Regions from separate parts of the Bradyrhizobium sp. HKCCYLRH2060 genome, predicted to be linked through region 1. Evidence: predicted binding sites of a transcription regulator. Region 1 holds the regulator's gene; each other region holds the start of a gene.

Region 1 (7,595 bases):
ATATCCATGAAGGAGGCGCCATCGACCGTGACGTCGAACAGGCTTGCGGACGAAAAGGTGGCGCCGTGCATCATCACCAGCGTGCGCTCGGCCGAGAAGCGTTGCAGGTCGTGCCGGCGCTTGTTGATGAGCTGAAGCTGGACATCGGACACCGGACCTTCGATCAGGCGGCGCTCGGAAACGATGCGCGAGGAGAACGTTGCATTGTCGATCATGGCCATCTCGGATCAGGCGAAGTGCCAGGCAAACCGGTCGCCGTCGCGGCTGACGCGCCCGGCCGAGGACTCGGCGAAATGGGTGGTGAACACGAGGGAGCCGGTCTCCGCGGCATGGTTCATCGCCCATCGGCGTGAGGTCCGCGCCGCCTCCGGGAATTCGCAATAGACCGAATTCCAGTCCGGACGCGCGACCTGCATCGGATGATGCAGCACATCGCCCCAGAACAGCGCGCGCTCGCCACGCGAGCTGAAGCTGATGCAGGCGTGATCGATGCTGTGACCCGGGCTCGGCAGAAAACGGAAGCCGTCCACGACCTCGCTGCCATCGACCGTGATCTCGCGCGCGAGGCCGGCCTCGACGATCGGCAGCACGCTGTCTTCGTAGACCCCCGGCATCGGTGGATGCAGCATGGGTCCGAGCCCGGCCGCGTCCCTGATCGCGGCGTCCGCGCCGTCGCCGGCCGAGAGGGCCGCGACATAGGCGCGCTCGCGGCCCGAGAAGATGTGCTGGGCGTTGGGAAACACCGGCGTCCAGCGGCCACCGGCAAGCTGCGTATTCCAGCCCACGTGATCGGCGTGCAAATGTGTCATCAGGACGAGGTCGACCTCGTCGGGAGCGACGCCGGCCGCCCCCAATCGGTCGAGGAACGGCTCGTTCAGGCGATGCAGAACGGCCGCGCCGGGCCGCTCCTTGTCGTTGCCGGTGGCCGTGTCGATCAGCACCACCCGCTCCGGCGTCCGCACCAGCCAGCTATGGATGCTCAGGCGCAGCGATCCCGTGCGCGGATCGACCGATCCCGGCCCGAACCGGCCGCGTTCCCGGGCAATGCTGGCGGCGTCGACGCCTGGAAAAAGAAACTCCCCCTCGACCGCATCGAGACCGATCTCGAAAATCCTGCTGATGGTGGCGTCCCCGACGCGATAGGTCGTGATGTCCTGCATGTTTGGCGGCCTCGATCCGAACGGTGATCTTGTCTGGGCCGAGATCTACGATTAGGTCATGCATTCCTCAAATCGATCCAACTCATGCAGTCCATCGATCATTTCGATCTTCGCTCCTTCGACCTCAATCTGCTGGTCGCGTTCGACGCGCTGATGCAGGAGCGCAGCGTGACGCGCGCGGCGGCGCGCCTGAAGGTGGGGCAGCCGGCGATGAGCCATTCGCTGTCGACGCTTCGCGTGCTGCTGCAGGATGAGCTGTTCGTCCGCGTCGGCACGGTCATGCAGCCGACCCCCAAGGCTGCGGTGCTGGCCGGACCGATTCGGGCGGCGCTGGCCCAGATGCAGGCTGCGTTGCACGCCGCACCGGAGTTCGACCCAGCGACCGAGCAGCGCACCATCCGCTTGGGATTCTCGAGCGAGGTCCAGCTGCTGCTGATCCCCGAACTCACGGCGGAGCTGCGTCGAACGGCGCCCGGCGTGCGGCTTCTCAGCCGTCCGACCGAACGCAACGAGGTGCATCGTCTGCTCGACGAGGGCGCCTTGGATGTCGGCGTCGGCTGCTTCGAGGCGGTGGCGCTGCGGCACCGATCCCAGTTCCTGTTCGAGCAGGCGCTGAGCTGCGTCTACAATCCAAAGCGCATCGCGATGAAAACACCGATCGGCCTGGATGCCTATCTGTCGCTTCCGCACGCACTGGTGACGCTGACCAACAGCCTGCAGGGCTGCCTGGAGGCGGCGCTGGATGAGATCGGCACCGAGCTCAACGTGGTCTCGGCCTCCTCGGATTTCCTCAGCGTGCTGGCGACGGTGGCCGCGTCACCGGTGATCACCACGATCCCGACCCGGATGGCAAGGCTCTACGGACCCCGGTTTGGGCTGGCGCTCTGTCCGGCGCCGTTGAAGTTGCGGCTGCCGGCGGTCTCGATGGTCTGGCCGCTGCAGCTCGACCGCGATGCCGCATCGGTCTGGCTGCGGAACATGGTGGCGGACATCCTGCACACCACCGAGCGCGCCGCCTGTCGCGCGGCTGCCGGATAGCTCCGTCGGGTCTCCGTGTGCACGTGAGCAGATCGCGACTGCCCCCCGGCATGATTGCAGAGTTTCTCGCGCGATCGTGAGGCGGCGGGCCACGCGACGCACCTTCAGACGATCGGAAAGCCGGGAGCGGCTTAGGCTCTTGGCCACCCCGTGCGCGTTCGGTTAGAAGGCGATTCAGTCGATCTGCCCGTCTTCGTCCGAAGGTAATCCCATGGCCCTGATGCCGGTCTCCGATGCGTTGTCCGCGGTGCTCGCCGGCACCGAGCCGCTGGCTGAGGAAATGGTCGGGCTGGACGAGGCCTATCACCGCATCCTGGCCCGCGACCTCGCGGCGCTGCGGACGCAGCCGCCCGAGGCGATGTCGGCGATGGATGGCTATGCGGTGCGCGCGGCCGACGCAGCCAAGGCCAAGGCGCGGCTGAAGGTGATCGGCGAGGTCGCGGCGGGACGGCCGTTCGATCGCGTGGTCGGGCCCGCCGAGGCGGCGCGGATCTTCACCGGCGGCGTTGTCCCCGCAGGCGCCGACGCGGTGGTGATCCAGGAGGACACGATCGCCGAGGACGGCCATGTCGTGATCACCGAGGCCGCGATCACAGGCCGGCACATCCGGCCGGCCGGCGTCGACTTCCACCAGGGCATGGTGCTGCTGAAGGCCGGGCGCCGGCTCAGCGACCGCGACCTATCCCTGGCGGCCAGCATGAATCATCCGGCGCTGCCGGTGCGGCGGCGGCCGAAGGTGGCGCTGCTCGCCACCGGCGACGAGCTGGTGATGCCGGGCTCGACGCCCGGCCCGGGGCAGATCGTCTATTCCAACGGCTACGCGCTGCGGGCGCTGGTGCGCAGCGAGGGCGCGACGCCGATCGATCTCGGCATCGCCGCGGATACGATGGAGGCGACGGTCGCTGGAATCCGGCGCGCCCGCGCGGCCGAGGCCGACGTCCTGATCACGACCGGCGGCGCCTCGGTCGGCGATCACGACCTGGTCAAGCAGGCGCTGGAGGCCGAGGGCGTCGAAATGGCGTTCTGGAAGATCGCGATGCGGCCGGGCAAGCCGATGATGCACGGACGGCTCGGCGACATCAGGGTGATCGGACTGCCCGGCAATCCGGTGTCGTCCTATGTCTGCGCCATCCTGTTCATGGTGCCGCTGATTCGGCGCCTGCTCGGCCGCGACGAGGCCGTAATGCCGCGCGAGACCGCCCTGCTCGGCCGCGAGTTGGGGGCGAACGATTCGCGCGAGGACTATCTGCGGGCGCAGCTCGAGGAGCGCGCCGACGGCACGCTGGTAGCCACCCCAGTGAGCCAGCAGGATTCGTCGCTGCTCGGGAACCTCGCGCTGTCGCAGGCGCTGGTGATCCGGCCGGCGTTTGCGCCGAAGGCGCCTGCCGGCAGCCCGTGCGAGATCCTGCGCCTGCCGAACTGAGCCGCTTCCCCGGTAAAGCCCGGTCCGTTCATCATATTTTTAGGATTGCGGAACACACATCGAACATATAGTGTCCGTTCATGATTTGTTTTTAGTATGTTGCGGGCGACGCGATGACGGTCCGACTCCAGGGCGCTCTCAGCCGGCTTGTGCTCAAGGCGCAGCTCCTGGACTCGGACGACAACAAACCGGGGACCAGGTCGAGATGCTGACGCGCAAACAGTACGAACTTCTGCGGTTCATCAACGAGCGGCTCAAGGAAGCCGGCGTGCCGCCGTCCTTCGACGAGATGAAGGATGCGCTCGATCTGCGTTCGAAGTCCGGCATTCATCGCCTGATCACGGCGCTCGAGGAGCGCGGCTTCATCCGCCGGCTGCCGAATCGCGCCCGCGCGATCGAGGTGATCAAGCTGCCCGAGCTGTCGCAGGCCGCGGGCAACCGTCGCGGCTTCACGCCGTCGGTGATCGAGGGCAATCTCGGCAAGGTGCGCACCAGCACTCCCGCGCTGGACGATGGCGAGCGCCCCGTGGCGGTGCCGGTGATGGGCCGCATCGCCGCCGGTACCCCGATCGAGGCGCTGCAGACGCGCAGCCACACCATCAGCGTACCTGCCGACATGCTCGGCAACGGCGACCACTACGCGCTCGAGGTGCGCGGCGACTCGATGGTCGATGCCGGCATCCTCGACGGCGACATGGCGCTGATCCAGCGCAACGAGACCGCCGACACCGGCGACATCGTGGTGGCGCTGATCGACGATGAGGAAGCCACCTTGAAGCGCTTCCGCCGCCGCGGCGCATCGATCGCGCTGGAGCCGGCCAACACCGCCTACGAGGTGCGCATCTTGCCGCCGAACCGGGTGAAGATCCAGGGCAAGCTGGTCGGGCTGTATCGCAAGTACTGATCGCGAATGCGATCGGTCGATCGGCGGCGGGCGCACGCGCTTTCGCCGCCGAACAAGAGGCAGCCCAGCAAAGCAAGAGGCAGCCCAGCACAATACGTCGCTCGCGAATGCACCTCATGATGTGCAGCGCGGCATGCTCAAACGCTTGTGATCGGCCGCGGGCACACGCGATGCAGATCAGCGCAGAATTGCCGCGAAGCGCGCGCTAACATCACCATCGATGTCCACTCTGATAGAGGCCTGCGCCTGTCCGGGGGGAGCGTGGGTCGGCTATCTCTCAACGAGGAGCGATCCGATGTGTGACTACAGCCTCCATGCGGTTGCGTCCCGTCCCGCCAAGGTCGGCGAGACGTTGATCTCGATGACCTTCCGTGGCACCGCCACCCGCGGCTTCGCGTTGGAGAGCGAGCCGACCGTCGCAGTCTGCATGCTGCCCGGCACCGAGTTGGCCTTCGCCGAGGACGTCCGCTACGACAGCCGCTGGCTCTGGACCCGGACGATCCGCGAGCGCGTCGCGAAGTTCAACAGCATCGAGACGCACATTCCCGATCGCCATCACGACGCGATCGAGTTCGCCGACGGCCGCCACGTGCTGGTGACCCAGCTCTGCGAGGGCCAGCGCGTCACCGTGCTGCAATTGCCGGTCAGCAAGCAGCCGGCAGAGCGTCGCCCGGACATCGGCGAGGACGTGCCGACGTCGCAGGCCACACCGATTCGCCGCATCAGCATCACCTGAGGGCCTGCGCGTCGGCATTTCTGTCGGTCGTGAGCGCGCTTTCGACGGTGGGAGACTTGGTCAACTTGGGTTCTGCAAGCGCAAAGTCCTCTCGGGCGAATCTCACGCCCCGGCATCGCATCGGATAGGAACGACATCCCTCGGCCGGCATTGTTTGCCGGGGGAGCTTGCCGCCGTGGTCAACAAGATCGATTGGAACAAGGCCGGACGGATCACCGAGCCCGGCCGCTACATGCTTGCGTTCGGATGGCTGACGGTCACGGCTGATGACGTCGCCATCTGGCAACGCTATCCGGGCGCTGCGTTCACGCTGGTCGAAGGGCCCTCGCTGTTCGATGGACCAGACGACGCCGAGTATCATCTCGGCACCTTCGAGCTGCCCGGCGCTCAATCCTGCTCGCCCTGCTCCGTCTCCGGCGGCGTCGCGTCCTGAAGCCGCGCGGCCGGCGCACGCGGCGTCAGCGTCGTGTCGAACTCGCCGGCCTCGGCGGGCGCCGGCCACCATGGGCGGTCGGTGCCGCCGGCACGCGCCGGCGTCACGGCGAAGCCTTTGCCCTGCTGCACCAGCAACAAGGCGCCCTGCTGCCGCAGCCGCTCGCGATCGATCACGGCCGCCGCGCAGGATGACGGCGCGGCGCGCGCGGTGACGATCAGCGCGACACGGGCGCAATCGTCGGCGAGCGCCTCAGCGCGCAAGGTCATGGCGGCGAAGCGGCCGTCGGCCATCGCGACCACGCAGCCCGCCTCGTCGCAGGAGACGCCATCGGCGAGCGAGGCGTCCGCCGGCAGCCGGGCATCGGCGTCGGCCGCGAGCCACTCCTTGGTGGCGAACACATCCTTGCCGGCGCGCATCACATGCAGGCGTCCGTCACGGCCGCGCACCGCCACCGCGCGCCCATCGCCGGCGACCAGGACGTCGGGCAGCGGCGTCGCGGCCGCCCAGGCGGTGGCGGCCAAAAGCCCCATGGCGCCCAACCAGCGCAGCGGTGTGCGCAGCAGGCCGATCAGGATGACGCCCAGGCTGGCCAGGATCAGCGGGCCGATGCCGAAGGCCGGGATGCGCCCGACCGCGCCCGGCAGCGCCGCCACCCAGCGCGTCACCGCGATCATCCAGTCGATGCCGAGGCCCATCAGCGACCACCAGACGCCATCCAGGCCGAACGGCGCCGCCAGCAAGCCCATCAGGCCGGCCGGCATCACCAGCGCCGAGACCACCGGCATCGCCGCGAGATTGGCGAGCACGCCATAGGGCGTCACGCGATGGAAATGGAAGGCGGCATAGGGCGTGGTCGCGAGCCCGGCGATCAGCGAGGCCAGCAGCAGCATCGCGAGCTCGCGCCCGCCCCACAGCGCGACGCGCTGCGTCGTGGAGCTGTCCGGCGTCGCGAACAGCCTGGGCAGGCCGAACTGCACCAGCGCGACCAGGCCGAGCGTTGCCGCGAACGACATCTGGAAGCTCGGATGCACCAGCGCCTCGGGGGCTGCGATCAGCACGATCATCGCCGCGACCGCGAGCGTGCGGAAAGTGACGGCGCGGCGGTCGACCATGACCGCGATCAGCACCACGGCCGTCATGAAGAACGATCTCTGGGTCGCGACCTCCGCGCCTGAGAGCAACAGATAGAACGCCGCCGCGACCAGCGCCGCGGCCGCCGCCCATTTCTTGATCGGGTGGCTGACGGTAAGGCCTGGGATCAGCGCCAGCAGCGCGCGCACGGCGAAGAACACGACGCCGGCCACGACCGCCATGTGATAGCCTGAGATCGACAGCACATGGCCGAGACCGGAGACGAACATCGCGTCGTTGACATCGGGCGTGATGGCGTCGCGCCGGCCTGTCAGCAGCGCGGTGGCAATCGCCCGCTCGTCGCCCGACAGGCGGGCGCGGATGCGTGCGTCGATCGCGTCGCGCAGGCCCTGCATGGCCGCCGCATAGCCCAGGCCGAAGCCGACGGCCTGGGGCGGCGGCGCCGTCGTGATCGCGCCCATCACGAAGCCGGAGGCTCCGATGCCCTGGAAGAACATGTCGCGCGCGAAATCGTAGGAGCCCGGCCGCACCGGGGCCATCGGCGGCAGCAGCCGCGCCTTGAGCTGCACGAAGCTGCCGACCTCGGGCGCCGTGCCCTTGCGCACCGCGAGCCGCACGCGCGCCAGCGTGATCGCGTTGCGCGGGCTCTCCATCGCGGTGACGCGCAGCACGATGCGGTCGCTGCGCTCGCGGATGTCGCGCGCCTCGACGAAGCCGGACAGCGCCACCGAATACAGCGGCCGCGCCAGCACCGGATGCGCCACCCACGCGGTCTTGATGGTCGCGGTGGCAAAGCCGCACGCCGC
Region 2 (7,595 bases), on a different contig from region 1:
CGGCGCATGCTCAGGACCTTCCCCGAACACGGTCTGGGTCGCATCCTTCCACAGCGGGCAGGCGCGGCAGGACGCGGCTTCTTCACGCAAGGTCTCAAGGTCGGCGGCGACAACATCACGTGAGGTCTCAGCAGCAGCATGCGCGTGGGCTTTCGGCTTGCGGGTCATCGCGGTCTCCTCGACGCGCTTCTGTGGCTTGTGCGGTTCGGTGCCAGGTTCGGCGATCATCTCGGTGGTGCGCCGGGCGGCAGCCGCGATCAGCGGCTGGATCAGCTTGGCCTCGGGCAGGTTCTGCCAATATTTCTTCGGCATCTCCTTTTCCATTGCCTTCACTTTGAGCCGTGCCGGATTGAAAATGCTGGCATAATAGCGCAGCCACACCTCTTCGAGGCGGTCTTCCGACGGCGCTTCGGCCTTGCTCACACCCGGCGTGAACGAGACGTGGCTGCCGTCCCAATGCGCGCAGATTTCCGGGGTGAGGATCGACCAGGGCATGTCGGCGAAGCGCCGGGCGAAGAACGGCGCGGCGCGCTCGACGATGTGATGCTCCGGCTCGAACCAGGCGACGTAGCGTGACTCGCGCTCGCGGCCGACCTCGCGGAAACGGACGAAGGCGTGCATCTTGTGGACGTCGCGGCGCACCGCGCGCGCCAGCGCATTGGCCTGCGCGACGTCGGGATCGGTCGCGATGTCCATGAGATCGTGGTTGGTCCGCAGACACCACAGCAGCCGGTAGAGCAGGGTGAAGCGGCTGGGGTCGCTGTGCAGGATCGCGCTTTCAGCCAGGTCCATGAAGCTCGTCGGCACCGAAAACGCGCCCTTGGGCACCTCGGGCAGCTGGGTGTCAGCATGGTCGTCGAACAGATCGGGCGCCGCGCCCTTGACGCGCCAGGTGACATCCGCCGGCCTGACGTCGTTCATCGCCAGCGCCCGCGCCGCCCGGCGCCAGCCGTCGAAATCGGTGTCGCTGTCGAGGGTTACGACGTGCATTTGTCTCCTCACGTCATTGCGAGGAGCGAAGCGACGAAGCAATCCAGAGTCGTCGTGTCGCCCCTGGATCGCGCGTCGCTGCGCTCGCGATGACGGCTTCCGTCAAAATCCAAATCCCAGCTGCTGCGGTTTCGGCCGCAGCCGGGCTCTGAGGCTGGCACCGTCGAGCAAAGACGGAGACGGCCGGTGGTCGGAGAGAACGATGAACGGCAGCGCCTTGTTCCGGACGACGTTGAGCCGGGCGAGATCCGCAAGGCGGATCGTGGTGGTGCGCCGGGTCGCGAGGATGCGCTGCACGGTGCGGGTGCCGAAGCCGGGTACGCGCAGCAGCTCCTCGTGGCTTGCGGTGTTGATGTCGAGCGGGAAGCGGTCGCGGTGGCGCAGCGCCCAGGCAAGCTTGGGGTCGATGTCGAGCGGCAGCATGCCCTCGTTCTCCTCGACGATCTCGTCGGCGTCGAAGCCGTAGAACCGCATCAGCCAGTCGGCCTGGTACAGCCGGTGCTCGCGCACCAGAGGCGGGGCCTGCAGCGGCAGCGCGCGGCTGGCATCGGGGATCGGGCTGAAGGCGGAGTAATACACGCGCTTGAGCTTGTAGGCGCCGTAGAGATTGGCTGAGGTCGACAGGATGACGCGGTCGTTGGCCGCGTCGGCGCCGACGATCATCTGCGTGCTCTGGCCGGCCGGCGCAAAGCGCGGCGGCTTCGCCCGGCGCACCGTCTTCTTGGCTTCCGCCGTCTCGTCGAGCTTCAGCCTGAGACGGCCCATGGTGCGGCGGATCGCGCGCTGGTCCTTCTCCGGCGCGAGCTGCGTCAGGCTCTCTTCCAGCGGCGTCTCGATGTTGATGCTGAGCCGGTCGGCGTAGCGGCCGGCTTCCGCGATCAGCGCCTCGTCGGCTTCGGGAATCGTCTTCAGATGGATGTAGCCGCGGAAGCGATGCTCCTCGCGCAGCTTGCGCGCGACGCTCACGACCTGCTCCATCGTGTAGTCCGGGCTGCGGATGATGCCCGACGACAGGAATAGCCCCTCGATGTAGTTGCGGCGATAGAAGTCGATGGTGAGCTTCACCACCTCGTCGACCGTGAAGCGGGCGCGCGGCACGTTGGAGGAGGCGCGGTTGACGCAATACAGGCAGTCGTAGTTGCAGGCATTGGTCAGCAGAACCTTGAGCAGCGAGATGCAGCGTCCGTCCGGCGCATAGGAATGGCAGATGCCCATGCCGGGCGCGGTCGAGCCGAGACCCTTGCCGTCGCGGGAATCCCGCATCTCAGTACCGCTGGAGGCGCAGGACGCGTCGTACTTGGCGGCATCGGCCAGGATCTCCAGCTTGCGGAGCAGCTCCATACCTTTGAATCCCTTTGATTCCATTCGTTGAATCGTATCCGGGGCAATCCCGATTGACTCTCTCGAAGGCGTTAGCTTTATATTAGAACGTATCATGAACAAAGAGGGTCGTCGCGGGTTCAACTGCCTGCTTCACTTGAGAACGGCAGCGCCCGCACGATGGATTGAAGAGGAGCGGCGACGGATGACCGGCGCACGCATGGATACGCTCGCGCGTCTGCGCGGCCGCATTGCCCGTCTCGAGGCGGGAGATGGCGCACATGATTTGCGCCGGGTCGCGCTCGGCCATGACGCGGCCGATGCGGTGCTGCAGGGTGGGCTCGCCACCGGCGCGCTGCATGAGGTGTTCGCCGAGACCGGCCGCCAGGCGGCGGCCGCGACCGGTTTTCTGTGCGGGCTTGCCGCGCGTGTCGCCGCGCGCCGGCCGCTGATCTGGATCCGGCAGGATTTCGCCGAGCGCGAGATGGGCGCGCTGTCGATGAGCGGGCTTGCCGAGCTCGGCCTCGATCCGTGCCGACTCGTGATCGTGCGCGCGCCCGATCTCGATCACGCCCTGCGCACCGCCGCCGACGCGCTCGTCTGCGATGCGCTGGGCGGTGTGATGCTGGAGGTGTGGGGCGAGACGCAAAAGCTCGATCTCGTCGCCAGCCGCAAGCTGACCCTGGCGGCGCAGGAGTCCGGCGTGACAGCGCTCATGTTGCGCATCGCGGCTGCGCCCGAGCCGTCGACCGCGGAGACGCGCTGGGTGGTGCGCACCGCGCCATCGCCTGCCGTGGCGCCGTGGATGGCGTGGGGCGCACCGCGCCTCGATGCCGAGCTCATTCGCAACCGTCACGGCCAGACCGGACGATGGATCATGGAGTGGACCCCCGATGCATGCCGTTTCAACGAACCGGCGGCGGATCCTCAGCCTGTGGCTGCCGCGCCTGCCCATCGATCGCATCAAGCGCAGCCGCGCCGCCGATCCGCATGATGGCCTTCCGCAGGCCGTCGTCCTCAAGGATGCCAATATGCTGCTGATCCATTCGTTGGACGAGGCGGCGGCGCGTCACGGCGTCAGCCTCGGCCAGCCCTTGGCCAATGCCCGCGCGGTCTGTCCCGATCTCGTCGTGCACGAGGCGGATTTGGCGGCTGATGCAAAGATGCTGGAGGGCATCGCCGACTGGTGCGACCGCTTCACGCCGCTGGTGGCGCTCGATCCCCCGCATGGGCTTTTGCTCGACATCACCGGCTGCGTGCATCTGTTCGGCGGCGAAGCCAGACTGATGCGGTCGGTCTGCGACGCGCTGACCGCGCACGGCCTCATTGTGTCGGCGGCGATCGCCTCCAACGCCGTCTGCGCGCGGACGCTGAACCGGCAGGTGCACGGCCGCATCGTGCCTGATGGCGAGGAGGCGACTGCGGTGGCGCCGCTGCCGGTGGCCGCGCTGGGCGGCAGCGAGGCCATCACGCTCGGCCTGCGCCGCGCCGGCTTGAAGACGATCGGCGACGTCGCCGCGCGCGGCCGCAACGAGATCACCGCGCGGTTCGGCGCCGCTTTCACCCGTGTGCTGGCGCAGGCGCTGGGCGAGGCCGATGCGCCGATCAGCCCGCGCAAAGTCCCGCCGGACTACATCGTCGACAAGCGCTTCGCCGAGCCGGTCGCGACCGACACCGTGATCGCGGCCAGCCTCTCCAGCCTGGCCGCGATGCTGGTGGCGGCGATGGCGCAGCAGGGCAAGGGCGCGCGGCGGCTGGAGGCCTGCTTCTTCCGCACCGATGGGCTGGTGCGCGTCATCGCGGTCGACACCGGCCAGCCGGTCACCGAGGCCGTCGTCATCGACCGGCTGTTTCGCGAACGGCTCGAGGCGCTGAATGATCCGCTCGATCCCGGCTTCGGCTTCGACATGATGCGGCTGTCGGCCAGCCGCAGCGAGATCGTGGTGCAGCAGCAGCGCGATCTCGACGCGCATGTTCATGACAATGATGAGCTCTCGGCCCTGATCGACCGCATCGCCGCGCGCATCGGCGGCAAGCGTGTGGTCGTGCATCTGCCGGTGGATACGCATATTCCGGAGCGCGTAGCGCTGCCGCTGCCAGCGCAGCACCATCTGGCGGCCACCAGCACGGCCGCTTGGCCCGAGCGAAGCGACGGCGAGCCGCCGTTGCGACCTCTGCGGCTGTTCGCGCGCCCCGAGGCGATCCAGGTGATCGCCGGCGTACCGGACGGCCCGCCCGCGCGCTTCGTCTGGCGCCGCGCGGCGCATGCCGTCGTGCGCGCCGAAGGCCCGGAGCGCATCGCGATGGAATGGTGGCGGCCGGACGGGCAGGGCCTCACGCGTGACTATTTCCGCGTCGAGGACGAGCACGGCCTGCGCTTCTGGCTCTACCGCGACGGTCTGTATGACCGCGAGCTCGAGCAGCCGGAGAACGGTTTGCCGATGCAGTCCGCCTGGTACATGCACGGGCTGTTCGCATGAGGGCGGGAGCGATCACACACATCTCGCGGCAAGCTCGCTACTTCCCCTTTGGAGAGCAAGTTAACGCACTTGTCTGGAAATTGGATCCGAGCACTTGCAGCGCGGACGGTGCGCTCCCTCTCCCCGTTCTTCACGGGGAGAGGGGTGGGGTGAGGGGCAGCCGCACGGGAAGTGTTCGTGGTGAGACCTGTACCCCCTCACCCGGATTGCATCTGACGATGCAATCCGACCTCTCAGCGCGAGCGCAGCTCGTCGCGCCCCCGCAAGCGGGGCGAGGTGAGGGCCGAGCAAGCCGCGAGATGCGCGCTTACATCGTCCTGTTAAGGGACAGGCATCGTGCCGCCGCCCCAGCCTCGGCGATCACGCGATGACTCCCGTCCCCTATGCCGAGATCGGCATCACCACCAATTTTTCCTTCCTGCACGGCGGCTCGCATCCGCAGGACTATGTGCATCAGGCCGCCGAGTATCGCCTCACCGCCATCGGCATCGCCGACCACAACACGCTCGCCGGCATCGTCCGCGCCTACAGCGAGCTGAGTAGTGACCGGCTGAGCTGCAAGCCGAAGCTGCTCTACGGCGCACGGCTGGTGTTCACCTGCGGCACGCCGGACATCCTGGTCTATCCGCGCGACCGCGCCGCCTACGGCCGGCTGTGCCAGCTGCTCACCCGCGGCAAGCGCGGCAGCGACGCCGACAAGGTCGCCAAGGGCGACTGCCGCCTGACCTTCGAAGATCTCCTCGCGTCCATCGAAGGCCAGCTCGTGGTGCTGATGCCGCCGCATCGCTTCGAGGAGGACGCCCTCGGCAAAATCCTGGCCCGTCTCAAGGACAGCCCCGCCGAAGGCGTGTGGCTGGCCGGCAGCCTGCTGTATCGTGGCGACGATCGCCGCCGGCTGGCGCGGCTCGCGCGCCTTGCGGCTTCCAGCAAAGTGCCGCTGATCGCCACCAACGACGTCCTCTATCATCATCCGCAGCAGCGCATGCTGCAGGACGTGCTCACCTGCATCCGCGAGAAAGCTTCGATCGAGACCATCGGCCGAAGGCTCCAGGCCAATGCCGAGCGCCATCTCAAGCCGGGACACGAGATGACGCGGCTGTTTCGCGATCATCCCGACGCAGTGACCGAGACCATCCGCTTCACCGACCGCATCGTCTTCTCGCTCGACCAGCTCAAATACCAATATCCGGACGAGCCGGTGCCGCCCGGCAAGACCGCGCAGGGGCATCTGGAGGACCTGACCTGGGCCGGTGCCAAGACCTGTTTCGGCGACCATCTCGATGACAAGCTGCGCGCTGTTCTCGACAAGGAGCTGGCGCTGATCGCCGAGCTCAACTACGCGCATTACTTCCTCACCGTCCACGACATCGTCCGCTATGCCCGCAGCCAGGGCATCCTGTGCCAGGGCCGCGGCTCGGCGGCGAATTCGGCTGTCTGCTACGTGCTCGGCATCACCTCGGTCGATCCAACCAAGATCGATCTGCTGTTCGAGCGCTTCATCTCCAAGGAGCGGCTGGAGCCGCCGGATATCGACGTCGATTTCGAGCATTCGCGGCGCGAGGAGGTGATGCAATATGTCTATCGCCGCTATGGCCGCCACCGTGCGGCGATCATCGCCACCGTCATCCATTATCGCCCGCGCAGCGCCATCCGCGACGTCGGCAAGGCGCTCTGCCTGACCGAAGACGTCACCTCCGTGCTCGCCGACACCGTGTGGGGCAGTTGGGGCGACGGCCTGTCGGACATGCAGGTGCGCCAGGCCGGGCTCGATCCCGCCAACCCGATGATCCGTCGCGCGGTGGAGCTGGCGGGGGAGCTGATCACCTTTCCGCGCCATCTGTCTCAGCATGTCGGCGGCTACGTGCTGACGCAGGATCGGCTCGACAGCTACGTCCCGATCGGCAACGCCGCGATGGACGACCGCACCTTCATCGAATGGGACAAGGACGACGTCGACGCGCTCAGCATGATGAAGGTCGACGTGCTCGCGCTGGGCATGCTGACCTGCATCCGCAAGAGCTTTGCGCTGATCGAGCAGCATAAGCATATTCATCACGATCTGGCGTCGGTGCCGCGGGAGGATTCCAGAGTCTACGACATGCTGTGCAAGGGCGAGTCGCTCGGCGTGTTCCAGGTCGAGAGCCGGGCGCAGATGAACATGCTGCCGCGGCTGAAGCCGCGCACCTTCTACGACCTCGTGATCGAGGTTGCGATCGTCCGGCCCGGGCCGATCCAGGGCGATATGGTGCATCCGTATCTGCGACGTCGGAACAATCAGGAAAAGGTGACCTATCCGTCGCCGTCGCCCGATCACGGCCCGGCGGACGAACTCTACAAGGTGCTGCACAAGACGCTCGGCGTGCCCTTGTTCCAGGAGCAGGCGATGCGGATCGCGATCGAGGCGGCAAAGTTCTCGCCGGAGGAGGCGAACGGCCTGCGCCGCGCGATGGCGACGTTCCGCAACGTCGGCACCATCGGCTCCTATGAGGAGAAGATGGTCACGAGCATGATCGCGCGCGGCTACGATCCGGCCTTCGCCAAGAGCTGCTTCGACCAGATCAAGGGCTTTGGCTCCTATGGCTTCCCGGAAAGCCACGCCGCGAGTTTCGCCCAGCTCGTCTACGTCTCGTCCTGGCTGAAATGCTTCCATCCCGACGCGTTCTGCTGCGCGTTGCTGAACTCGCAGCCGATGGGATTCTATGCCCCGGCGCAGATCGTCGGCGAGGCCCACAAGAACGGCGTCGAGATCCGCAACATCGACGTGTCCCACAGCTTCGCCGACAACACGCTGGAGAACACGAACGA
Region 3 (7,595 bases), on a different contig from region 1:
CAGGACTGGCCGGTCCCGCGGCTCGGCCCCGACGACGTCCTGATCGAGGTCGCCGCCGCCGGCATCAACCGTCACGACTGCAACCAGCGCGCTGCCGGGCCGTCGCGGGAGCCCAATCCCATACCGGGATTGGAAGCCTCGGGGCGCATCGTGGCCTGCGGCGCCGACGTTTCCCCGGAACGGCTGGGTCAAGCGGTGATGGCGCTGACCGACGGCGGCTCCTACGCGCAATACGTCGCCACCGATCAGCATCTTGCGCTGGACCTGCCGAGCAGCCTCGACTGGATCCAGGGCGCCGCCCTGCCCGAGGCGCTGTTCACGACCTGGTTCAACTTCTTCGAGCTGATGCGCATGGCGCCCGGCGAGACCGCCCTGATTCACGGCGGCAGCAGCGGCGTCGGCACGATCGCGATCCAGCTGCTGCGCGCGCTGGGACATCCCGTCATGGCCACCGCCGGCACCGCGGAGAAGCGCGCCCTGGCACTCAGGCTCGGCTGCAGCGCCGTGTTCGACTATGCCGATCCCGATCTCGCCGAGCAGATCCGCGCGGCGACGGGGACGCGCGGGGTCGACTGCATCCTCGACACCTCCGCCGGCGCTCACATCGCCCAGGACCTTGCGGCGCTCGCGATGGGCGGACGGATCGCCCAGCTCTCGGCTGGACAGGGCAAGGAGCTGGCGGTGCCGCTGCGCAGCCTGATGGTGCGCCGGGCCAGCATCACCGGCGCGTTCCTGCGGTCGACGTCGCTCGATCTCAAGCGGCGCATCGCGACCGAGCTGCGGCAGCGGATCTGGCCTCTTCTCGGAACGGCCATTCGGCCGCACATCGACAGCACCTATCGCCTGTCCGAGGCGGCCGCTGCGCATGCCCGCATGGAGACGGGCCGGCACATCGGGAAGATCGTGCTTTGCGTCCGCGAATGAGCGACGATCCACGTCGCTGCGCCCATCACGCGCAACGAGCGCCCGCCTACTGCTTCACGCCCGGGATCAGGGCCTTCAGCTTGGCCATGTCCTTGACGTTCATCTTCATGCCGCCGGGCATCACGATGTCCCCGGGCTTCTGGTCGGGCTTGCAGGCGCCGAGCCACTTGGCCTCGATCGTCATCGCGGTGTCCTTCACCCCGGTGCCGGCGGCGCCGCCCGTGACGCGCGACATCGTCTTCACCGTATAGGCCGAGTTGAAATCGCCCGTGATGTCGGCATGCGACGTCGTATTGATGCCGCCGAAATTGCAGACCGAATCGGAGACGTAGCCGGTCGCGGTCTTCTGGATGTCCTGCTTGGAGCAGACCTGCTGCGCCATCGGAGAGGCGAAGTTGTTCATCTCCTTGTCGGTGGCCGCGTCGGTGCAGTGCTGAATCGTCGCCTCCGGCAGCTGACCACCGGATCTGATCATCTTCAGCTCCCACAGGCCGGCCTTGCGCACCGGCAGGTCGACGGCCCGAGCCTCATGGCTCGCGGTCACGCCCAGAAGGCAGCAGGCCAACAGCCCGATTGCGATGCGTGTGCAGGTCATGTGCCCCCGTTCCGGCTCGTTGATCGATGCCAGAGCGAATGCCGCCAAAAGATGGCAATTAGGAGAACGGTGTTGATGGAAGGTCAGTAGAGCGTCCGCAGCGGCCGCTGCGCCGAGCCGTACGGTACCCAGCGGCAGGAGAACGAGACGTAGCCGCCGTAGCGCGCATCGACGGCGCTGAACTTCGCGACCTTGCCGTAGGAGGCGCAATGGTCGACCGCGAGCTGGCGCGCATCGGTGGTCTGGGCCAGCTGATAGGCGATGATGCCGCCGGTGTCGTTGCCCTTGAAGGGCGGCACCACGTCGGCCTGGGCGGACGCGGCAACCAGAACCATCCCAGCGGCCACGAGGCCTGCAGTCTTCACGAATCCGGCCATCAGCGTCCGCATTGCATTCTCCTCGATCTGGCCTGCCATTCTAAAGGTCCCGTGCGGTCAAGAAAAGAACACCGGCCCCGGGTTAACAGGACTAATCGTGGAGTGTTGCCGCGTTGCACTTGACCTCCTGTGGCCACCGCGGCACGGTCCACGCTCCCGGATCAGCCTTGCGGACGGCCCATGCGCGACTTCAGCTCAGCTTTCAAGACGTTCGGTGCCGCATGCGGCGCGCTGCTCGCGGTCGCGACCGCGCCGGTCCAGGCGGCCAACCCGCTCGAGATGAACTTCTGGCTGTCCGGTCCGAAATATGACGGCCGGGTCGCGCCTTGCGAGGCGGCCATTCCGACCATCGTCTCGCGATTCCAGGACAAGGAGAGCACCTTCTGGAATTCCTCGCTGACGATTACCGGCGTCGCCAATGTCCATGAGATCGCCTTCCGGCCCTGGCAGTCCGACAACATCCCGCGCCGCTTCTGCACCGGCAGCGTGATGATCAGCGACGGCAAGGCGCGCACCGTCAACTTCTCGATCATCGAGGATGGCGGCTTCGCCGGCTATGACCAGGGCGTCGAGTTCTGCGTCGTCGGCCTCGATCGCAACTGGGCCTTCAATCCGGCCTGCCGCGCCGCCAAGCCCTGATTCGCCTTTCCCGGCGCATCGCCCGCTCGCGCGAGCGGCCGGCTGACCAATGGCTGCCTCGGGGCAGCCATTTTTGTTCTTGAAATGTTCCCGCGCACTGGTAGGCTCCTGGCATTGTCCGGGGAGTATGCCATGTTCGATTGCCTGCGCCGACCTGCCGTCCTGTTGTCCAGAACGATCGCCTGCTTTGCCCTCTTGCTCGGGGTGCTCGCGGCTGGCTCAGCCGCGGCGCAGGACCGGCGCCAGAACGCGCCGGGCGCGTTCGACTTCTACGTTCTCTCGTTGTCGTGGTCGCCCTCGTACTGTGCCGAGGCCGAGGAGCGCGGCGGCCGCGGCAGCCGGTCCCAACAGTGCAGCGGCCGACCCTACTCGTTTGTCGTGCACGGGCTGTGGCCGCAATACGAGAACGGCTACCCTGAATATTGCGAGCAGCCGGCGCCGCGCCTGCCGCGCAACATCATGACCTCGATGCTCGACCTGATGCCGGCGCCGGGCCTGATCTACAACGAGTGGGACAAGCACGGCACCTGCGCCGGCATGTCGGCGAAGGCCTATTTCGAAGCCATCCGCAAGGCGCGGGCCGCCATCAAGATCCCGCCGGAATTTCTCGATCTCGCGGAAGCCAAGACAGTGGCGCCGGCGGCGGTTGAGGAAGCCTTCATCAAGGCCAACCCCAAGCTCACGACATCGGGCATTGCCGTCACCTGCAATCGCACCCGGCTGAGCGAGGTCCGGATCTGCCTGTCGAAGGACCTCGAGTTTCGCAATTGCGACGAGATCGACCGGCAGGCCTGCCGGCGCGACGAGGTCAACATGCCGCCGGTCCGCGGCGGCTAGCGACGGCGAATCGGGCGACCGCAGCGCGTCGGCCTGCGGCGCCTGTTGCGGCGGCGATGATCCGCGGCTCTCCGAAAGGGCATGCGGCGCATCGACGGGGTACCCTTTTGACGCGGAACGGCGTAACCGGGACGGCATGAACTACCGACACGCCTTTCACGCCGGCGGCTTCGCCGACGTCATCAAGCACATCGTGCTGACGCGCATCCTGGTCTACCTCCAGGAGAAGCCCGCTGCGTTCCGGGTGATCGACACCCATGCCGGCGCTGGCCTGTACGATCTCACCGGCGACGAGGCGACCCGCAGCGGCGAGTTCCTCACCGGCATTGCCCGCCTGCTGCAGGCGCGGCTGTCGGATCAGGTCTATGCGCTGGTCCAGCCCTATCTGGATATCGTCCGATCGTTCAATCCGACGGCCGAGCTCGTCGCCTATCCCGGCTCGCCGCTGATCGCGCGCGCGCTGCTGCGGCCGCAGGACCGCATGACCCTGTGCGAGCTGGCGCCGATCCCCCGCAAGCAGCTGATCGATCAGTTGCGCCGCGACACCCAGGCCCGCGTCGTCGATCTCGACGGCTGGGTCGCCCTGCCCGCCTTCGTGCCGCCGAACGAGCGCCGGGGCGTAGTGCTGATCGATCCGGCGTTCGAGGCGAAGGATGAGTTCGAGCGGCTCGCCGACCGCTTTGCCGCGGCCTTCGCGAAATGGACCACTGGTATCTACGTGCTGTGGTACCCCGCCAAGAGCCGGCGCGCCACCGAAGAGCTGAGCGATCGCATCGCGGCGCTCGCGGCCGCGGCCAAGCCACCCGGCAAGGTGCTGCGGATCGAGTTCAGTGTTGCGCCGCAAATCGAAGGCGAGGCGCTGACCTCGACCGGACTGCTGATCGTCAACCCGCCCTGGACATTGCATGACGAGCTGAAGCTCATCCTGCAGGAACTGCAGAAGCCGCTCGGCCAGGGCGGCGCGGCGCGCTTCCGAATCGAATTCCCCAAAGCTTGAAACGGCTACTGGTCGAAAAGCCGTAGTCAATCGGCGCGGAACCGTATTATTGTGTCCGATTGTAAGACTGGCTTTACGTTCCGCTTCCGCGAATGGTTGCGGCGGGGTGATCAAGGCCTAACAAGATCCGGCGATCCGGCGCGGCGAGCGCTGGGCGTTAAGGTGGCCAACGCTTTCCGATCAAAGTGATGTCCGGTCGGACGCTGCGCAGGGCGCGCAGTGGAGGAAGCATTGCGGGGGAGGAGTTTCCCGATGGCCATGACTGGGACGGTCAAGTTCTTCAACGGTGAACGCGGCTACGGCTTCATCAAGCCGGACGACGGTGGACGCGACGTGTTCGTGCACATCACGGCGGTGGAGCGCGCGGGCCTGAAGGACCTGACCGAAGGACAGCGGATCAGCTTCGAGGTCGAGCCGGACAAGAAGGGCAAGGGCCCGAAAGCGGTGAACCTGGTGCTATCGTCTTAGGACGAGCCCGCCTGGCGGTCGTTCACGCGCCGGCGTGAGTGCAACCGGACGCGCCTCGACGCCAACTCTTCGTTGGTTTGGAAGCTGTCGGCAGCGCCTGTGTGCGTGCACAGCATTGCCGGCTCGTACGTGCAGGCCGCGCGCGATGATGCACGATTGCACGGAGCGCTCCGACAAAAAAATCCCGGCCGCGCGAGCGGCCGGGAGGTTGTCGTTGGACGTTTCTTCTTCCTATTCCCTCGTTGCCATCAGAAGTGGAAGTTGATGCCTGCGCGCACAATTCCAAACCGATAGTCGTTCTTCGCCCCCGTGATCACGAAATTGCTGCTGTCGAGATCGACGTAGAGATACTCGATCTTGGCGGTCCAGTTCTGCGCCAGGCCGAACTCGGTGCCGGCGCCGAGCGTCCAGCCCACCGTGGTGTGCGATTCCGAAAGACCGAAGGTCTCGGCGCGCAGGCCGCCAAAGGCGAGGCCGCCGGTGCCGTAGAACAGGATGTTGTTGAAGGCGTAGCCGGCGCGGCCGCGCAAGGTGCCGAACCACGGGTTGGAGAACTTCCACGGCGCGAAGGTGTCGTTGGCGCCGGTCAGGTTGATGTCGCCCTCGGCGCCGAACACCCACGGGCCGTTCTGCCAATTGTAGCCCGCGGTCAGGCCGCCGGTGAGACCGGACGGCTTGGTCGGGTTGTTGCCGACGGTGCCCCACTCATAGCCCAGCGTGCCGCCGAGATAGGGGCCGGCCCAGCTGTAGGCGTTGAGGGGCTGGTTGACGGTGTAGGGCGCGCCGCGCCCGTAGCCGAGGTCCGCCGCCTGCGCCGAGACCGATCCGAGAGCCGCCGCGCCCAAGCCCGCCGCGGCGGCAGCACCGACCAAGAACCTGTTCATCGCTCACTCCACGCCACTCGCCGTCACCCGCCGGAGCATGCGCCGCGCGACTGTGCTGCGCGGGCCGGCGTGGTTACGGAACTCTCGCTTCTTTCGTGAGCATTTATCGAGAGTTTTAGGTTAAGCCGTTGTTAAGCCGGGTTACCCGGCCATTAACGTGCTTAACGGAGCGTTACCGCCCTGCCCTGTGCATGGCGCGATCGCAAGCTGGCGAGACGGCGCGGCAGCGCTTAATTTGCGGACATGACCACCCACAGCTCCGATCCACCCAAGGCGCCGACGCCCCCGAGCCGGCGTGGCGCCGCGGCCGACCTGCCGCCCGAGGCCATCGACACGCCCGATCTCGACCCCGCCGCCCCGGCCGCGGACGAGGACGATGACGGCCGGCTGCCGGAGCTGGCCGAGGAGAGCCTGGAGGCGGTCGGGGAAGGCCCGCTCGCGATCGGCCACGCGGCGATCGAGAACGCGGTGCGGCTGGCGCCGACCTCGCCCGGCGTCTACCGCATGCTCAACGCGGCGCATGACGTGCTCTATGTCGGCAAGGCCAAGAACGTCAAAAAGCGCCTGTCGTCCTATGCGCGTGCCAACGCGCCGCTGCCGGCGCGCATCCTGCGCATGATCGCAGCCACGGTGACCGTCGAGATCGTCTCCACCACCACGGAGACCGAGGCGCTGCTGCTCGAAGCCAATCTGATCAAGCAGCTCAAGCCGCGCTTCAACGTGCAGCTGCGCGACGACAAATCGTTCCCTTACATCCTCATCACCGGCGACCATTGGGCGCCGCAGATCCTCAAGCACCGCGGCGCGCAGTCCAGGCCGGGGCGCTATTTCGGTCCGTTCGCCTCGGCCGGCGCGGTCAACCGCACCATCACCGCGCTGCAGCGCGCCTTCCTGATCCGCTCCTGCACCGATTCGTTCTTCGAGAGCCGCACCCGCCCCTGCCTGCTGCACCAGATCCGCCGCTGCGCGGGTCCATGCACCCAGGAGATCGATTTCCCCGGCTATACCGAATTGGTGCGCGAGGCGACCGACTTCCTGTCCGGACGCAGCCAGGCGGTGAAGGCGCTGCTGGCGAGCGAGATGGAGAAGGCGTCGAGCGAGCTCGAATTCGAGACCGCGGCCGTCTATCGCGACCGTCTCGCCGCACTGTCGGCGATCTCCTCCCAGCAGGGCATCAACCCGCGCACGGTCGAGGAAGCCGATGTGTTCGCCATCCACCAGGAAGGCGGCTATTCCTGCGTCGAGGTGTTCTTCTTCCGCACGGGCCAGAACTGGGGCAACCGCGCCTATTTCCCGCGCGCCGAGAAGACGTTCACACAAGAGGAGGTGCTGTCCGCGTTCCTGTCGCAGTTCTACGACGACAAGCCGCCGCCGAAGCTGATCCTGCTGTCGCGTGAGATCGAGGAGGCCGAGCTGCTCGCCGAGGCGCTGTGCGTCAAGGCCGGCCACAAGGTCGAGGTGTCCTGTCCGAAGCGCGGCGAGAAGAAGGACCTGGTCACACACGCGCTGACCAATGCGCGCGAGGCGCTCGGCCGCAAGCTCGCGGATACCGCGACCCAGAGCCGCCTGCTGGAGGCGATGACGACCACGCTCGGCCTGCCGCAGGTGCCGAAGCGCATCGAGGTCTACGACAACAGCCACATCCAGGGCACCAACGCGGTCGGCGCGATGATCGTCGCCGGCCCCGACGGCTTCATGAAGAACCAGTACCGCAAGTTCAACATCAAGTCGGAAGGGCTGACGCCCGGCGACGACTACGCGATGATGAAGGAGGTGCTCCAGCGCCGCTTCAAGCGGCTGGTGTCACCGTCGGAGAAGGATGTCGCCCGCGCGGCCAAGGAGGACGACGTGCCGCAATGGCCGGATCTCGTCAT
Region 4 (7,595 bases), on a different contig from region 1:
CGCAGCAGATGTCCGAAGCTCGCCAGGCGGTCGGTCGCACGCTCGATGGCGCGCGCCAGCTCCAGCCCGGACAGCGATGTCGCGACGTCGAAGCCCGCTGTGAACACGAGGGCGGTGATCGCGCGTTCCTGCGCATCGGCCGCGTGTTCGCTGTCCATGAGGCGCAGCACGGCGGCGAGCGCATCATCGGAATCCGCCCGCCGTCCTTCGGGCACCTCGGCAGCGGCGGCGAGGCCGCTCGCGGCCGCCTCGATCCCGCCAATGGCGACCTTGCAGAGCTCGGCCAAGGCCGCCGACAGCGTTGGCGGCATCGCAGCCGGCGCGAGCGAGGCGATGAACGCCGCCTGTTCGAGTTCGTCGACGGCCTCTTCGACCCGGTCGACCAGTTGCGCGATCAGCGGCTCGGCCTTGAGCCGCGTGATCTCCTCGCGGGCCTCGATCGCGATCCGGTCGGCCTTCTGTTCGATCCTGCTGGCGCGTGCGGCCAGCAGCTTGCGGTCGGCGGAAACGCCGGACTGCAGCGCACTGAGATCGCGGTTCAGCGCGGCGGTGAGGTCGTGGGCCAGGCCGAGCTGGCGCATCACGATCGCGAGCAGCGCACCGTCGGCACGATCGAGATGCCGCACCAGATCGGCTTCGATCTGGTCGCGGACCAGCCGCACCGAGCGGCCGGCCTGCAGGCCCTCGGTCGCAGCACGCAACGCGGCCTTGAGAAATTCGACTGCAGCGGTGCGGCCCAGGGCGCGATCCAGACGTTCGCCGAAGCCGATACGATGGGGCGCCGCGTTCCGGACGGCCGCACCCAACAGTTCGTTGCCGCCGAGCTCGAGGAAGGCGCGGTGGCCGATCCGGTTGCGCGCCGCCCAGTCGAGAAGTCTGATCGCATCATCCTTGGACAGCCAGGTCCGCAGCAGTTTCCGGGCCTTGTTCCAGTCGATCAGGAACACCAGCGCGGCGCCGAGTGCCGTGAGGAAATCGTCGCGCGCTTGCGCGGTGTTGCCCTGGAATTGGCCGGTCACCAGGTAGAACGCGTTCTCGTCCGCGAGGTTCGTCCCGGTGTGACGGTCGAGACCGCTCCAGGTCGCCGCGAAACCATCGAACAGGCGAACGAAGAACTTCGCGCGGGCGAGGTGAACGTCGGTGTAGGTGACCGTGACCGTCAGACCTTGGACCGCGATCACCATGACATGCGCATCGGTGGTGCCGATGTCGTTCTGGATTAGGAGGCGTTCGCTGGCGCGGGTCGCCATCGTGTCCAGGCCGGGATGGTCGAACTTGAGTGCGCGCGTCGCGTTGAGCCCACGCATGAAGGCGACGACAGCGGGCTTGTCGTCAGCGGCGAGCCCGTACACATGAGCTCCGTCGAGCGTGTCCTCGGCGCAGTCGGCCGCGATGCGGTTGAGCGCCTTGTGGAGATCCATCACCAGCCGGTGCAGGCTGTCCGCTTCTTCCTGGGCGCCAGTCAGACGCGCGACGCGCGTGAAATCGATTTCGTCGCCTATCGTCAGCAGGCCCGCGCGTTGCATCGTGCCGAGCCGGCGTTCGGCAGACTGGCCCTCGGAGCTTCGTCCGGCGTTGACCGCGCGGATCATCGCGCGCGTATCGTTTTCGATATCACCGATCAGCGCGGCGAGACCGGGAGCGGCAAGGCGTCCGGTCGCGGTGCGATGCGCGCCGCCGATCAGGCTCGCGAGATCAGCCGGTGCGATGCGCGCGGCGCGGCACTCGGTCGAGAGATCGGTCGGCCGCTGTTCCGGCGCCTGAGCGTGCTGGGCGGCGGCCTGCAGCGCGCTCATGCGCACCTTGACACGGTCGTTGGCAGCGAGACCGTCGGCAATCAGTGACGGCAGCAGGATGTCGGCTTCGCCGAGCTCCTTGATGATCTGGGATTTCATGACGGCGTCGATCAGGTTTCCGATGCCGTCACCGTGCCTCAGCACCGCACGCAAGTCCTTGCGTTGGATCATTCATCGAACCGTCACACAAGGTGTGCGGGCGACGTCAGTCGCCTGCCTGTGTCGGCGTGGTGCCGCCGGTGCTGTTCGGCCAGACCCAGTCGCGGATCTCGGGCATGTCCTCGCCATGCGCCCGGATGTAGCGGGCATGCTCGATCAGTGCGTCGCGGAATTTCTGCTTCACATGGGCCGCCGACACACTGAGGCCGGGCACGCGCTCGATCGCCTCGATGGCGAGGTGGAAACGGTCGAGCTCGTTGAGCACGACCATGTCGAACGGAGTCGTCGTGGTGCCTTCCTCGATGAAGCCGCGCACGTGCATGCCGGCATGGTTGGTGCGGCTGTAGGTGAGACGATGGATGAGATACGGATAGCCGTGATAGGCGAAGATCACCGGCTTGTCGGTCGTGAACAGGCTGTCGAAGTCGCGGTCGCTGAGGCCGTGCGGATGGTCCTGCTTCGGTTGCAGGGTCATGAGGTCAACGACGTTGACGACGCGGATCTTGAGGTCGGGCAATTCCTTGCGCAGCAGATCGACGGCAGCGAGCGTTTCCAAAGTCGGGACGTCTCCGGCGCAGGCCATCACCACGTCGGGCTCCTCGTCGGCGGGCTCGGTGCCGGCCCACGACCAGATGCCGATGCCGGCGTCGCAATGGATGGCCGCATCCTGCATCGACAGCCATTGCGGCGCAGGCTGCTTGCCGGCGACGATGACGTTGATGCGGTCATAGGTGCGCAGGCAGTGGTCGGCGATCCACAGCAGCGTGTTGGCGTCCGGCGGGAAGTAGATGCGGACGATGTCGGCCTTCTTGTTGGCGACGAGATCGACGAAGCCGGGATCCTGATGGCTGAAGCCGTTATGGTCCTGCCGCCAGACATGTGACGTCAGCAGATAGTTCAGCGAGGCGATCGGGCGCCGCCACGGCAGCTCGCGCGACACTTTCAGCCATTTGGCGTGCTGGTTGAACATCGAATCCACGATGTGGATGAACGCCTCGTAGCAGGAGAACAGGCCGTGGCGGCCGGTGAGCAGATAGCCTTCCAGCCAGCCCTGGCAGAGGTGCTCGCTCAGCACCTCCATGATGCGGCCGTCATGCGCGAGGTGGACGTCGTAGGGCTCGATGCCCTCCATCCACACCCGCTCGGTGACCTCGAACACGGCATCGAGCCGGTTCGAGGCGGTTTCGTCCGGGCCCATGATGCGGAAGTTGCGTGTCTCTGCATTCAGCGTGATCACGTCGCGCAGGAACTTGCCGAGTTCGCGCGTGGCTTCAGCGATGGTCTGGCCCGGAGAGGACACGTCGACCGCAAAATGCTGGTAGTTTGGGAGCTTGAGCTCACGCTTGAGCAGGCCGCCATTGGCGTGCGGGTTGGCGCCCATGCGCCGCGCGCCCTTCGGCGCCAGCGCCTGCAGCTCCGGCATCAGCCGGCCCTGCGCGTCGAACAATGTGTCCGGCTCGTAGCTCTTCAGCCAGGCTTCGAGCAGCGCGAGATGCTCCGGCTTGCCGCGCGGATTGGCGATCGGCACCTGGTGGGCACGCCAGAAACCTTCGACCTTGAGGCCGTCGACCTCCTTCGGGCCCGTCCAGCCCTTCGGGCTGCGCAGCACGATCATCGGCCAGCGCGGCCGTTGGATCGTTGCATCCGGCTGACGCGCATTCTGCTGGATCGAGCGGATGCTTGCGAGCGCGACATCGAGCGCGTCCGCCATCTGCCGATGCATCGCCTTGGGCTCGGCGCCTTCGACGAACAGCGGCTCATAACCGTAACCTTCGAACAGGCATTTGAGCTCGGCGTCGCCCATGCGGCCGAGCACGGTGGGATTGGCGATCTTGTAGCCGTTGAGATGCAGGATCGGCAGCACCGCGCCGTCATGGGCCGGGTTCAGGAACTTGTTCGAATGCCAGGACGCGGCGAGCGGGCCGGTCTCGGCCTCGCCGTCGCCGACCACGCAGGCCACGATCAGATCGGGATTATCGAACGCCGCGCCATAGGCGTGCACCAGCGCGTAGCCGAGCTCGCCGCCTTCATGGATCGAGCCCGGCGTTTCCGGCGCCGCATGGCTCGGAATGCCGCCAGGGAAGGAGAACTGCCGGAACAGCTTGCGCAGGCCATCGGCATCGCCCGTGATATCCGGATAGATCTCGCTGTATGTGCCTTCGAGATAGGTGTTTGCGACCATGCCCGGACCGCCATGGCCGGGACCGCAGATATAGATGACGCTGAGATCCTGGGCCTGGATGGCGCGATTGAGATGGGCGTAGATGAAATTCAGTCCGGGCGTCGTCCCCCAGTGGCCGAGCAGGCGCGGCTTGACGTGCTCCGCTTTCAGCGGCTCGCGCAGCAGCGGGTTGTCGAGCAGATAGATCTGCCCGACCGAGAGATAATTGGCCGCACGCCAGTAGCGGTCGAGCAGGTCGAGATCATCGGCCGGGATCGTCTGGTGGGAAGACGTGATGTTCATGTAACCTCGCTTGCCGTCCGCTTCGCGCCCGCGGGAGAGTGCATTAGAGTAATGCCGCACCGTCCCGTTCCAGTGCGCTGCGAGGATAGAACGGGAATGTGATGGTTGGCCTTGCGCCGGCTCAGAACCACCACGCAGATGTTCTCTTTCGTTCTTGTAATGTTCTTTTTGTGTGCTATGTCTTGGCCATGAGCCGAGCATCTTCACATGCCCTCAAGCGCCCGCCGGTCCCGGTGCCCTCCGAGCCGGCGGGCGCGCCTTCTTTCGGTCCTGACAAGGACTTCCCGGAACTCGCGGTCGCCATCGAACGGGGCCGGCGCCGCGGCCGGGGTGCACAATCCAATGCGAGCGGCCGCTACGAGGCGGAGGCGCGCGTTGTCTTCGACGACGGCTGGCAGAGCCTCGAAGACCTGCCGCCGTTCAAGACCACGGTCGCGACCGATACCTCGCGCAAGGTCATCACCCGCAACGACTCGCCGGACATCGGTTTCGATCGCTCGATCAATCCGTATCGCGGCTGCGAGCACGGCTGTGTCTACTGCTTCGCGCGCCCGACCCATGCGTTTCTCGGGCTGTCGCCTGGCCTCGACTTCGAATCCAAGCTGTTCGTGAAGCCGGATGCGCCCGCGCTCCTGGAGAAGGAGCTCGCGGCCAGCGGCTACGAGCCGCGGATGATCGCGATCGGGACCAACACCGATCCCTACCAGCCGATCGAGCGCGAGCGGAAGATCATGCGCGGCATCCTCGAGGTGCTGGAAAAGGTTGGCCATCCCGTCGGGATCGTCACGAAGTCGGCGCTGGTGATGCGTGATGCCGACATCCTGGCGCGGATGGCCAAGAAGAACCTGGCGAAGGTCGCGATATCAGTGACCACGCTGGATCCGAAGCTGGCGCGCACCATGGAGCCGCGGGCGTCGACGCCATCGAAGCGGCTGGAGGCGCTGCAGGCGCTGTCCAAGGCTGGCATCCCGACGACGGTGATGGTGGCGCCGGTGATCCCGGCGCTCAATGACAGCGAGATCGAGCGCATCCTCGATGCCGCCGCCCATGCCGGGGTCAAGGAAGCCTCCTATGTGCTGCTGCGGCTGCCGCTGGAGGTGCGCGACCTGTTCCGCGAATGGCTGCTCGAGCATTATCCCGACCGCTACCGCCACGTCTTCACCCTGATCCGCGACATGCGCGGCGGCCGCGATTACGACTCGCAATGGGGCACGCGGATGAAGGGGACAGGCCCGATGGCCTGGATGATCGGCCGCCGCTTCGAGATCGCCTGCGAAAAGCTGGGGCTGAACAAGCGCCGGACCAAGCTGACGACCGATCATTTCGTCCGGCCAAAGGGCGGCGGGCAGCAGTTGAGTTTGTTCTAGCGTCAAGCTGCATTGAATTGCTGCCATCGACGTCCACGAAGTGTTTGCGGCCGGGGTGTTGGGGCGATAGTCATGCGGCGCCTGCCACTGGAGACTATCTGCGTCTGGCGGTTGCGGTCGAAAACGCAGGAACTTTCCAGTGGTTGGAAAGAGGGGCAAGCCGTCGAGCCGCCTGCCTCTATCAGCTCTGCGAGGTCAAGAGGCGCGGTCGCGGCTTTTGAATAGCAGGGAATTGAGGTCCGTTCGGGTTGGCCGCCGCCGGCGGTTTCGCACCATGCCGGCCATGATTCGCGATCAGTCAAAGAAGCCGGGCAGGGTGAGGGCCGCGAGCGGTGCCGTGGTGAAGAGTGACGCTGCAAAGGCCGTGACCAAGGCTGCGCCGCAGAGTGCCACAGGCAAGACCTCCGCCAAGCTCGGCAAGGGCGTCATCGCTGTGGCGCCGCCGAGCTTCCGGCGCGAGCGCGCGCTGCTGCCGCCGCCGTCATTCAAAGAAGCCGGGCAGGGTGAGGGCCGCGAGCGGTGCCGTGGTGAAGAGTGACGCTGCAAAGGCCGTGACCAAGGCTGCGCCGCAGAGTGCCACAGGCAAGACCTCCGCCAAGCTCGGCAAGGGCGTCATCGCTGTGGCGCCGCCGAGCTTCCGGCGCGAGCGCGCGCTGCTGCCGCCGCCGTCATTCTCGATCCCGCGCTTATCCCGAAGGGCCTCAACGATTCCAAGCGGTTGACCGCGGAGCACCGCCAGGCGGTGTTCGAGTTGCAGGGCGATAGGGGCGGAAGTTCGCTTCAAGTGAATTGTTCCCAAGAGCCCGAAACGAAGTTGTGTCGAGCGGGCTGGGACGCTAGGGAGGTGCCTGCCAGCTGACGAGTGTGCCCCGGGGGACATGGACACGCGATGCACAATTCTGACTACTTCACCCTGTTTATCTTGGTGTTGTCGGCAGTCTCGCTTGCCCTCAGGCTGACGAGCCGGGCCAGTGTTGAGGTCCGTCGTGGAATCGTGGCGATCGGCTCGACGATCGTTTACTATGGATTTGATCCGCACGGGTTGCCGATTTGTCTCGGTTTGGTCGCAATCAACTGGGTGCTGGGGCGTGCAATCGTGCTGTCACCACACCACAGAAAATCCACGCTTCTGATCTGTGGCTTGACGCTCGATCTCGGACTGCTTGCTGCGTACAAATATCTTGGTGCCATTATCGCCGGACTGGGCCCGACCTATTCCGTTGAACTGGGACTTGGCTTTCCGCTTGGGCTCTCCTTCATCGTCTTCCGCCTGGTGTCGCATCTCGTGGATGCACACGCCGGCGGCGAGGTCGCGCGCTCTCCGCTGGACCTATTGTGCTATGCATTGTTTTTTCCGGCGATCTTGTGCGGCCCGCTGATCCGCTACGAGGCGATGATGAGCCAGGACCGGCTCGGTCGTACGACCAGCGTTGACTGGTCCATTGGGCTGGCACTGATCGGCATCGGGATGTTCAAGAACCTGATGATCTCGCCCGCGATCGCAGCTGTGGCCGACAAGGTCTTTGTGCCTTGGCTTGCCGAGCAACCGATTCCCGTGACCGGTGCCTGGATCGGTATGATCGCCTACGGATTCCAGGTGTATTTCGACTTCTCGGGCTACAGCGACGCGGCTATCGGCGTCGCGCGTCTGCTCGGTGTGGAGTTGCCAGCCAATTTCCATTCCCCCTTCAAGGCGCGCAGCATGGTCGATTTCTGGCAGCGCTGGCACGTCTCATTGACACGCTTTCTGACGATCTACGTCTACAATACGGTCACTCTGACCATGGCGCGCAAGATCGGAGCCAAGGC

What was found. Region 1 encodes LexA, which represses DNA repair genes until DNA is damaged. Its sites were predicted from a motif close to TGTTCNNNNTGTGTTCNG; they were not measured.
Region 2: the regulator LexA is predicted to act here: its motif matches at 2,415-2,432, upstream of ACQR10_RS26215 (ImuA family protein).
Region 3: the regulator LexA is predicted to act here: its motif matches at 2,610-2,627, upstream of ACQR10_RS27725 (ribonuclease T2).
Region 4: the regulator LexA is predicted to act here: its motif matches at 4,580-4,597, upstream of ACQR10_RS21595 (PA0069 family radical SAM protein).

What each region holds. Positions count from the first base shown of each region.
Region 1 covers NZ_JBNPUK010000008.1:201,115-208,709, reverse strand. Annotated here, with positions in the region: gene ACQR10_RS17845 (alpha/beta hydrolase) at 1-215, opposite strand, end outside; gene ACQR10_RS17840 (MBL fold metallo-hydrolase) at 228-1,160, opposite strand; gene ACQR10_RS17835 (LysR family transcriptional regulator) at 1,245-2,198, shown strand; gene ACQR10_RS17830 (molybdopterin molybdotransferase MoeA) at 2,410-3,621, shown strand; gene lexA (transcriptional repressor LexA) at 3,827-4,525, shown strand; gene ACQR10_RS17820 (hypothetical protein) at 4,821-5,261, shown strand; gene ACQR10_RS17815 (hypothetical protein) at 5,437-5,694, shown strand; gene ACQR10_RS17810 (ComEC/Rec2 family competence protein) at 5,649-7,595, opposite strand, start outside.
Region 2 covers NZ_JBNPUK010000016.1:1,446-9,040, reverse strand. Annotated here, with positions in the region: gene ACQR10_RS26225 (UdgX family uracil-DNA binding protein) at 1-990, opposite strand, end outside; gene ACQR10_RS26220 (putative DNA modification/repair radical SAM protein) at 1,093-2,331, opposite strand; gene ACQR10_RS26215 (ImuA family protein) at 2,516-3,304, shown strand; gene ACQR10_RS26210 (Y-family DNA polymerase) at 3,204-4,790, shown strand; gene ACQR10_RS26205 (error-prone DNA polymerase) at 5,158-7,595, shown strand, end outside.
Region 3 covers NZ_JBNPUK010000018.1:51,386-58,980, forward strand. Annotated here, with positions in the region: gene ACQR10_RS27705 (NAD(P)H-quinone oxidoreductase) at 1-924, shown strand, start outside; gene ACQR10_RS27710 (DUF3617 domain-containing protein) at 971-1,519, opposite strand; gene ACQR10_RS27715 (hypothetical protein) at 1,603-1,908, opposite strand; gene ACQR10_RS27720 (hypothetical protein) at 2,077-2,535, shown strand; gene ACQR10_RS27725 (ribonuclease T2) at 2,668-3,372, shown strand; gene ACQR10_RS27730 (23S rRNA (adenine(2030)-N(6))-methyltransferase RlmJ) at 3,509-4,369, shown strand; gene ACQR10_RS27735 (cold-shock protein) at 4,622-4,837, shown strand; gene ACQR10_RS27740 (outer membrane protein) at 5,086-5,721, opposite strand; gene uvrC (excinuclease ABC subunit UvrC) at 5,965-7,595, shown strand, end outside.
Region 4 covers NZ_JBNPUK010000011.1:137,049-144,643, forward strand. Annotated here, with positions in the region: gene ACQR10_RS21585 (hypothetical protein) at 1-1,895, opposite strand, end outside; gene ACQR10_RS21590 (phosphoketolase family protein) at 2,002-4,419, opposite strand; gene ACQR10_RS21595 (PA0069 family radical SAM protein) at 4,608-5,786, shown strand; gene ACQR10_RS21600 (hypothetical protein) at 6,124-6,324, shown strand; partial or broken gene ACQR10_RS21605 (ribonuclease HII) at 6,311-6,537, shown strand; gene ACQR10_RS21610 (MBOAT family O-acyltransferase) at 6,676-7,595, shown strand, end outside.